4 regions of the Martelella mediterranea DSM 17316 genome follow, and region 4 is predicted to be linked to each of the others. Evidence: riboswitches for the same ligand, from Rfam matches in the RefSeq annotation. Region 4 holds a riboswitch; each other region holds the start of a gene.
The links. A riboswitch is a leader RNA that binds a small molecule or an ion and turns the genes downstream of it on or off. The one in region 4 is predicted to bind thiamine pyrophosphate.

Region 1 (2,197 bases), 2.1 Mb from region 4:
TTTCAGCACCGTCAGCGTGTTGAGGGGCGTCGAGACCAGTGTGCCGAAGCGGACGATATCAATGCCGGCCTCGTGATCGAGATAGAGATTGGGCTGGTAGTGAATGCCGATATCAACCTTGCCGGTCGCCACCATGCGCGGCACCATCGACGGGTCGGATGGCGGCACCAGTTCCACGTCGAGCCCCTCATCGGCGAAATAGCCGTTTTCGGCGGCGATCACCAGCGGCGCGTGGTCGGGGTTTACATACCATTCGAGGATCACGTCGAGCTTATCGGCGGCGCTCGCCAGCCCGGGAGCCAGGGCGAGAGCGGCGGCGAATGCGAGTTTCTTCAGCATGTCATTCTCCTGTTCGGTTGCGCCGGTCGCTCAATCCTCATGCGACCAGCGGGTGAAGAAGGGGGCGGCGAGATCCACCGCCTTTCGAAAAAGCACGGCCTCGAGCGCGAGGATCAGCATGGCGGCGAACACGGTCTCGCTCTGCATGCGGGCATTGGCCTGGACCATGAGAAAGCCGAGCCCGCCGGCTGACCCCACCCATTCGCCCACCACCGCGCCGAGCGGCGCGAGCGGGGCCGCGATCCTGAGGCCGGAAAACAGATGCGGCATTGCCAGGGGCAGGCGGATGTGGCGCAACATCTCGAAATGCCCCGCGCCATCGAGCAGGGCCGCGGCCACGATCTCCGGGTCGGTGCGCCTCAGCCCGTCGGCAAAACTGGAGGCGACGGGGAAGAACACGATGATGGTCGTCATCACCACCTTGGAGGCGATGCCGAAGCCAAACCAGAGCACCAGCATCGGCGCGATCACGAAGACCGGAAAGGATTGCAGCACCACCAGAACGGGCCAGATGAAACGGCCGATGCGGGGAAAGGCGGCAATGAAAATCGCCGCCGCCGCGCCGAAGACCGCGCCCATGGCAAAACCCGCCAGGATTTCCCTGAGCGTCACCAGCGCCTCTTCTAGCAGCATCGCGTGGGCGGTCTGGAACTTCGCCAGCACGGCAAGCGGCGGCGGCAGGATATAGCGCGGCAGCTCGCCGAAAACGATGATCGCCTGCCAGAGCACAAGAAGCCCGGACACGATCGCGCAAAAGGTGAGTGTCGCCGAAAGGGTGCGCTTCAATCCCGCTCTCCCCGGCAGAACCGGGCAGCGGAGGCGTCAATAGAGGCTGATTTTCTGGGCGTGTCGCTCAAGACCAAACTCCGTTCCTACGCCGGCATAACCCGGATCAGGTTCAAGGGTTCGGCCATCGGCCATCTCAGTGTCACGGACACACCCCTCGGATGCGTCCTCTATGCCGCGCGATCGTGCGTCGGTCAAGGGGCTCGGCGGCGAAGTCGGGAACGCCGCTAATATAAACGCTAAGGTCCAAAAGGATTTGACAACGGGTGCCGTTTCGACTTTCAACTTTTGGTATAAGGCCGTTTGCGGTTTTCAGCGGCGGTTCATAAAAAGGGTCATAAGAGGGGAAGGCGGCAGCGGCCGTCCAAGCGGAGGAAAACCCATGCTCATCGCCATCGTCATTGTGGCAGCGCTGTTCGGCATGCTCTTCGGTTTCGACCAGGGCGTGATTTCCGGGGCTCTGCCGTTCATCAAGCAGGATTTCACGGTTTCGGCCTTCATGGAGGGGGTGATCACCTCGGCCGTGCCGCTCGGCGCGGTGGCGGGCACGCTGCTTGCCATGGTCACCACCGACCGCTACGGGCGCAAGCCGATGCTGATTCTCGGCGCGCTGATCTTTCTGGTCGGCTCGCTGATTTCCGCGCTCGCCTTCAACCAGTATGTGCTGACCCTTGCCCGCCTGTTGATCGGCGTCGGCATTGGCGCCTCGGCGATGACCGCGCCGATGTTTCTGGCGGAAGTCGCGCCGGCGCGCATTCGCGGCACCATCGTCTCCGCCTTCCAGTTGATGATCACCATCGGCATCATGGTCTCCTACATGTCGGACGCGGCCTTTGGCGGTTCGGGCGACTGGCGCTGGATGATCGGCGTCGGCGTGTTCCCGTCGATCGTGGCGCTGATCGGCATCCTGCTGTCGCCGGAAACGCCGCGCTGGCTGACGCTCAATTCCAATGCCGACAAGGCGCGCGATATCATCGCGAAACTGCAGCCGGAATCTTCGCCCGCCGAGGTCGATGAGATCATCGCCGAGATCCAGGAAAGCGCCAAGGACGAGGAGGCGACCCCGGCGTGG
Region 2 (2,197 bases), 2.3 Mb from region 4:
CGAAACGCTGCGCGCGGTCCGCAAATCCATGCGCGGCCGCGACGTCAATCTTCTGTCGACCAATGTGCCGCTGGAAGCGATGGCAAGCGGCGAAGCGAGGCTGGCGCTGACGCCGGCGCTCTCCGGCTTCAGCCTGACCGATGGCCGCGTGATCCGTGATGAGCGTGTCGAGGCGATCGCCGCCATCGGCTCGACCTTCCTGCATGTGTTGACGCGCTCCGATGACCGCGCATTGCCGGAAGGAACGCTGACGATTGCGACGGGACCGGTGGGGTCGGCCTCGCATACGCTCGCGCTGGCCGTCGCCCACAACAGCAACCGAGACATCAGCGTCATGCCGCTGGATGTCTTTGGCGCACAGGCCGCGTCAGCGGTATTGCGCGATGGCGATGCCGACCTGGCTTTGATCTTTGCCGCAAGAGGCCGTCAGGATCTGGTCGATCTTTTCGCGCGGTCGGACGATGTCACCCTTGCCGATGTTGCCGGCTGGTGGACCAATGCCGACCGTCTTTCCATGCCGGTCATGCGCGAGGCGCAGATCGCCGCGGGCACATATCCGGGCATTGACGAGACCGTCGAAACGCTTTCCACGCAAATGATCCTGTTCGGACCCGCCACATCCGACCGGTTCTTGATCGGCCAGCAGGGTCCCAATGCGTTCTTCGACGAGCCGCGACCGCTGCAGGATAAAAGCGTGGCAGCCATAAACCGGAATCTCGGCCTCCACGCAGCGGTCGACCCGCACCTGCGCCGCGCTGCCGCGCTGACGCCGGAAGTCAATATCCTTGACGACCGGATCAATCCCTATCCCGGTCGCGCGATCCTGATGATCGCGATCTTCGGGTATCTCATATGGGCGGGCTGGCTCTTCGTCAGGCCAGAACGGGAAACGACCGACTGATCACAATCCGGAAACGAAAGTCTGCGGTCTTCAGTTTCGAGGAAGCGAACATCTCGGCAATCGCCTGTCCGGCGGTTGACAAAGCGCGGCGCGGGCCGCAATCTTGGCGCATTCACCCGGGGGGTCCCGACAAGGGGCTGAGATTCTGATGGCCGGACCGGCAGGTCCGTGCAGCGCAGTGACCCGATGAACCTGATCCAGTTCATACTGGCGTAGGGATGGTGTTCGGGCCGCGCGTCTCCGGCGGAGACTTTTATGGCGTGTTTCACGCGGCCAATCTCCATTCATTACCGGGAACTGGGTCTCCACGCTTCGAGCACTGGAGGCTCCGACCAATGAAAGACCTTTTCCCAACCGTCACCACGGGTCCGCTGCCCGCCTCGCGCCGCGTCTGGCACCGGGGGGCGTTTCACGCCGATATCCGCGTGCCGATGCGCGCGATCGATGTGCATCCGACAGCAGGCGAACTGCCTGTCACCGTCTATGACAGTTCCGGCCCCTATACCGACCCGCAAGCCGAGATCGCCATTGAACGCGGCCTGCCGCGCCTGCGAGAGGCCTGGATTGCCGCGCGCGGCGACACCGAGCAATATGACGGCCGCCATGTGAAGCCTGCGGACAATGGTTTCGCCGAGGGCAAGCGGCTGGTGCCGGAATTCCCGGTGCGGCACGAACCGAAACGCGCGAAGAACGGCCGCGCCGTTACCCAGATGGCCTATGCCCGCGCCGGTGTTGTGACCCCGGAAATGGAGTTTGTCGCCATCCGCGAAAATCTCGGACGGCAGGCGGCAAGGCAGGCAATGGAACGGGACGGCGAAGCCTTCGGCGCCGAAATCCCCGATTTCATCACACCTGAATTCGTGCGCGACGAGGTTGCAAAGGGCAGGGCGATCATCCCCGCCAACATCAATCACCCGGAACTGGAGCCGATGGCGATCGGCCGGAATTTTCTCGTCAAGATCAATGCCAATATCGGCAATTCGGCGGTGACCTCCTCGATGGCCGAGGAAGTGGAAAAGATGGTCTGGGCGATCCGCTGGGGCGCCGATACGGTGATGGATCTTTCCACCGGCCGCAACATCCACAATATCCGCGACTGGATCATCCGCAACGCGCCGGTTCCGATCGGGACGGTGCCGCTCTATCAGGCGCTGGAGAAGGTCGGGGGCATCGCCGAGGACCTGACATGGGAGGTGTTTCGCGACACGCTGATCGAGCAGGCAGAGCAGGGGGTGGATTATTTCACCATCCATGCCGGCGTGCGGCTGCACATGATCCCGATGACGGTGAACCGTG
Region 3 (2,197 bases), 1.9 Mb from region 4:
GCGACAATGCTGGAACCGGAACGGCGGGACGTTGCTGCCAGGATCAGCGTGTAGAGCGCCGCAAGCCCCGCCGCCTCGGTCGTCGTGACAATGCCCAGGCGAATGCCGAACACCACGATCAGACCGAGGACGAAGGCTGGCAGGGCCGCGATCCCGGCACGCCTGCGCGTTTCCGCCGAAGCCGGCGGCGCGCCGCTCGCGGTCCCCATCGCAAGCCTTATCGCGACGGCGAGACAAACCGCCATCAGCAGGCCGGCAAACAGCCCGCCGACAAGCAACGCGCCGACGGAGAGATTGGTCGCCGTCGCCAGGATGAGAAAGGCGATCGACGGCGGGATGACGTTGTCGAGAACCGAGGACGCGGCGACAAGCGCGCCGGCGCGGGCGGGCGGATAGCCATGGCGCACCAGTTCGGGGTGGAAGGTCGAGGCGGCAAAGGCGGCATTGGCGACGGAGGAACCGGACGCGCCGGAAAACAGAACCCCTGTCAAAAGCGTCGTCTGCGCCAGCCCGCCGCGATAATGGCCAACGAGCGAGGCCGCGAACTGCACGAGCTTGCCGGCCGCGCCCGAGAGCTTCAGAAACGCGCCCGCAAGGAGAAAGAACGGGATCGCCAGCAGCAGGAATTTCGACATGCCGGCCACCGTATTGGCGATGATCGCCTGCTCCGTCTGCAACGCGCCGAAGGCAATCGCGCCGTAGGACGATGCCAGAAAAACATGGGCGAGCGGCGCGCCGGCAACGAGGCCGAGCGCGGCGGCAAGCGCGAGCGGCAGGCTCGCCGGCAGCGCGATATTGATCGCAAACCGGCCAACCGCCCAGTAAACAAACCCGCCGAGCGCGAAGCCGAAGATCAGCCGCGCGCCGCTCGAGCGCTCCAGGCGGCGCAGGCAGAGCAACACGAGCAGACCCAGCCCGCCCGCCACCGGAAAGGCGAAGCGCACCCATTCCGGAAGCCCAAGCGTTGGCGACATTCCGCCGAGCAACGCGATCGCCTCACGTCCGCCAAGGCACAGGATCAAGCCCGCGACGACGCTGAAGCCGTCGGCCACGGCAGCGAGCACGCTGGATGCCCGATCGGGGAGCAGCCTCACAAGGCCGTCGAGCCGCATTGACAGCGGTCCGGAGAGGGTGAGCGGCAGGCCGGCCGAGATCAGCGCGATATTCAGCCAGATTCCCAGATCCTCCATGCCGACGACGCCGGTGTGGAAGACATAGCGCAGCACGACGCCCGCCACGACAAGGGCGAGCATCGCCATCAGAATAACGGCGGCGAGCATGCCGAGCGCCGTCTCCAGCGCGTCCGCAAACCGTCCGGCGGTGCTGCGGATCGCCGTCATGGGTACGGACGATGCCGTTCGCAGGCGGCGCCTGTCTCTAAACATCCGTTCGGACGGCTGAACCATCGGCGGCCCGCGCATGGTATTGGAAGGCAAGGCTTCATGATGCGATCCCCAGGATGTTGCAATCACGGAGACCGGCGGAGAAGAGAAAGGTTATGGCAGAGCGGCCAGATTTTCCGTTCCTACGCCGGCATGACCCGGATCAGGTTCAAGGGTCCGGCTCACCGCCGTCTCAGCATCGCAGGATGCACCCCTCGGAATAGTCAGGTTTTGTCCGGCTTTTGGGCCTGTGTCAATGGCAGGCCGGAAACGTAGCGTCTGGCGGCAACGCAAGAAAACTTGCGAGCGTTCCACCGACGGGTTTTACCGAAGCCTTTGCAGCAGAGCCATCGACGGTTCGCCCGTGACATTCAGCCCGTTCTGCCGCTGATAGGCGGCGATCGCCGCGCGGGTCTGGTCGCCGAACACGCCGTCGATGGTGCCGGCATCGTAGCCCGCCGCCGAAAGCCGCGACTGCAATTCCTTGCGCTGGTCGGCGCTGAAGCCGTAATTGTCATCGGGAAAACTGCCCCTGAGTGGGCCAGCGCCCGCGATCCGGTCTGCGAGATATCCCACACCCAGCGCGTAATTGGTGGAATTATTGTAGCGCTTGATGACGTTGAAATTGTGCCCGACGACGAAGACCGGACCGCCCGCCTGCGGCTGTATCCTGGTGCCGTCGATGGCAGCGCCGGGCGAGCCCTCCTCGCCGCCCCAGGGCTGACCTTTTCGCCATCCCGAGCGGGCAAGATAGTTCGCGGTGCTGGCCAGCGCGTCGGTCGGGTCGGCGTCCCAGATATCGCGCCGCCCGTCGC
Region 4 (2,197 bases):
CGAGCACGGCAAGGTCCATTCCGACGCGCTCGGCGAAATCCAGCGCGGCATGGAAGTGGTCGAATTCGCCACCGCCGCCCCGCAGCTTCTGAAGAGCGAATACACCGAAAATGTCGGCACCGGCGTCGACAGCTACGCGATACGCCAGCCGCTCGGCGTCGTCGCCGGCATCACGCCGTTCAACTTCCCGGCCATGGTGCCGATGTGGATGTTCCCGATCGCGCTGGCCGCCGGCAACTGCTTCGTGCTGAAGCCGTCCGAACGCGACCCCTCCGCCTCGCTGCTGATTGCCGCATGGCTGAAGGAAGCGGGCCTGCCGGATGGCGTGTTCAACGTCGTCCAGGGCGACAAGGAAGCCGTCGACGCGCTTTTGAACGACCCGGATATCGAGGCCGTCTCCTTCGTCGGCTCGACCCCCATCGCGCGCTACATCTACACCACCGCGACCGCCAACGGCAAACGTTGCCAGGCGCTCGGCGGCGCGAAGAACCACATGATCGTGATGCCCGATGCCGACATGGACCAGGCCGCCGACGCGCTGATGGGCGCGGCCTTCGGCTCCGCCGGCGAGCGCTGCATGGCGATTTCGGTGGCGGTGCCCGTGGGCGACGAGACCGCCGACCGGTTGATCGACAAGCTGAAGCCGCGCATTGCCGCCCTCAAGGTCGGCCCCGGCACCGATCCGGAAGCCGATATGGGCCCGCTGGTGACGGCCGCTGCGTTTGAACGCGTCACCGGCTACATCGATTCGGGCGTGGAAGAAGGCGCCGAACTGGTGGTCGACGGTCGCGGCCTGAAGCTGCAGGGTTACGAGAACGGCTATTTCGTCGGCGCGACCCTGTTCGACAAGGTGACGACCGACATGAAGATCTACAAGGAAGAGATTTTCGGCCCGGTTCTCTCGGTTGCCCGCGCCAAGAGCTATGACGAGGCCGCCCAGTGGATCAACGACCACGAGTTCGGCAACGGCACCGCGATCTTCACCCGCGACGGCGATGCCGCCCGCGAATTCGCCCACAAGATCAAGGTCGGCATGGTCGGCGTCAATGTGCCGATCCCGGTTCCGATGGCGTTCCACTCCTTCGGCGGCTGGAAAGCCTCGCTGTTCGGCGACCACCACATGCATGGCCCGGAAGGCGTGCGCTTCTACACCCGCCTGAAGACCATCACCCAGCGCTGGCCCAAGGGCATCCGCGCCGGCGCCGAATTCTCGATGCCGACGATGAAGTAAATACCGCGCCGCCCCTTACCGGGCGGCGTTTTTCTGCTATATAGCGGCCACAAGAGCGACAGGGGCGTCCGCGACAGCGGGCTGAGATGAACCCTTGGAACCTGATCCGGATCATACCGGCGGAGGGAGTCACTCGGGTTCGCGAGCTTCGTCCCTCCGGCCCGTCTGGTTTCTCCGCCCAGCAAGGAGGACGCCGATGGCCGACATCGCCCCCATTCTTCAGAAAATGCGCGCAGACGCGCCGCTTGTGCAATGCATCACCAATTATGTGGCGATGAATATCGCGGCCAATGTGCTGCTCGCCGCCGGCGCTTCTCCGGCGATGGTTCATGCGAAAGAGGAAGCCGGCGAATTTGCCGGCATTGCCTCGGCGGTCACCATCAATATCGGCACGCTTTCACCCGACTGGCTTGCCGGCATGAAGGCAGCGGCCGAGACGGCCAACCGCAACCGGACGCCCTGGGTGCTGGACCCCGTCGCCCATTTCGCCACCGGCTTCCGAGCCAGGGCAGCCCTTGAGCTGCTTGATCTCGGGCCCACGATCCTGCGCGGCAATGCTTCCGAAATCCTCGCCTTCTCCGGCGCCACCAGCGCCGGCAAGGGCGTCGATGCCGGCGACAGCGTGGCGGCCGCCGAAGAGACCGCGAAGACGCTTGCCCGAGAGCGCAACATGGTGGTGGCGGTCACCGGCGAACGCGACTTCGTGACCGATGGCACGCGCAGCGCCCGCATCGGCGGCGGATCGCCGCTGATGCCGCGGGTGACGGCGCTCGGTTGCGCGTTGACGGCGCTGGTCGGCGGTTATGCCGGCGCATGGCGTGCGGATGCCTTCGAGGCAACCGTCGCGGCGCTTGCCCATTACGGCGTGGCCGGCAGCCGCGCGCATGTGCGGGCCGATGGTCCCGGCTCGTTCCAGGCCCATTTCCTCGATGCGCTCGCTGCCGTCACGCCCCAAGCCCTTGCCAG

Region 1: linked by a shared signal. The riboswitch ahead of Mame_RS21470 (ABC transporter permease) and the one ahead of thiM (hydroxyethylthiazole kinase) in region 4 are both predicted to bind thiamine pyrophosphate.
Region 2: linked by a shared signal. The riboswitch ahead of thiC (phosphomethylpyrimidine synthase ThiC) and the one ahead of thiM (hydroxyethylthiazole kinase) in region 4 are both predicted to bind thiamine pyrophosphate.
Region 3: linked by a shared signal. The riboswitch ahead of Mame_RS20695 (TRAP transporter large permease) and the one ahead of thiM (hydroxyethylthiazole kinase) in region 4 are both predicted to bind thiamine pyrophosphate.

The regions. Positions count from the first base shown of each region.
Region 1 is NZ_CP020330.1:4,611,498-4,613,694, reverse strand. Features, by position in the region: gene Mame_RS21475 (ABC transporter substrate-binding protein) at 1-339, opposite strand, end outside; gene Mame_RS21470 (ABC transporter permease) at 370-1,125, opposite strand; TPP riboswitch at 1,192-1,293, opposite strand; gene Mame_RS21465 (sugar porter family MFS transporter) at 1,508-2,197, shown strand, end outside.
Region 2 is NZ_CP020330.1:105,418-107,614, reverse strand. Features, by position in the region: gene Mame_RS00520 (glycine betaine ABC transporter substrate-binding protein) at 1-901, shown strand, start outside; TPP riboswitch at 1,009-1,138, shown strand; gene thiC (phosphomethylpyrimidine synthase ThiC) at 1,237-2,197, shown strand, end outside.
Region 3 is NZ_CP020330.1:4,433,082-4,435,278, forward strand. Features, by position in the region: gene Mame_RS20695 (TRAP transporter large permease) at 1-1,340, opposite strand, end outside; TPP riboswitch at 1,506-1,608, opposite strand; gene Mame_RS20700 (lytic murein transglycosylase) at 1,707-2,197, opposite strand, start outside.
Region 4 is NZ_CP020330.1:2,518,235-2,520,431, reverse strand. Features, by position in the region: gene Mame_RS11770 (CoA-acylating methylmalonate-semialdehyde dehydrogenase) at 1-1,231, shown strand, start outside; TPP riboswitch at 1,282-1,376, shown strand; gene thiM (hydroxyethylthiazole kinase) at 1,428-2,197, shown strand, end outside.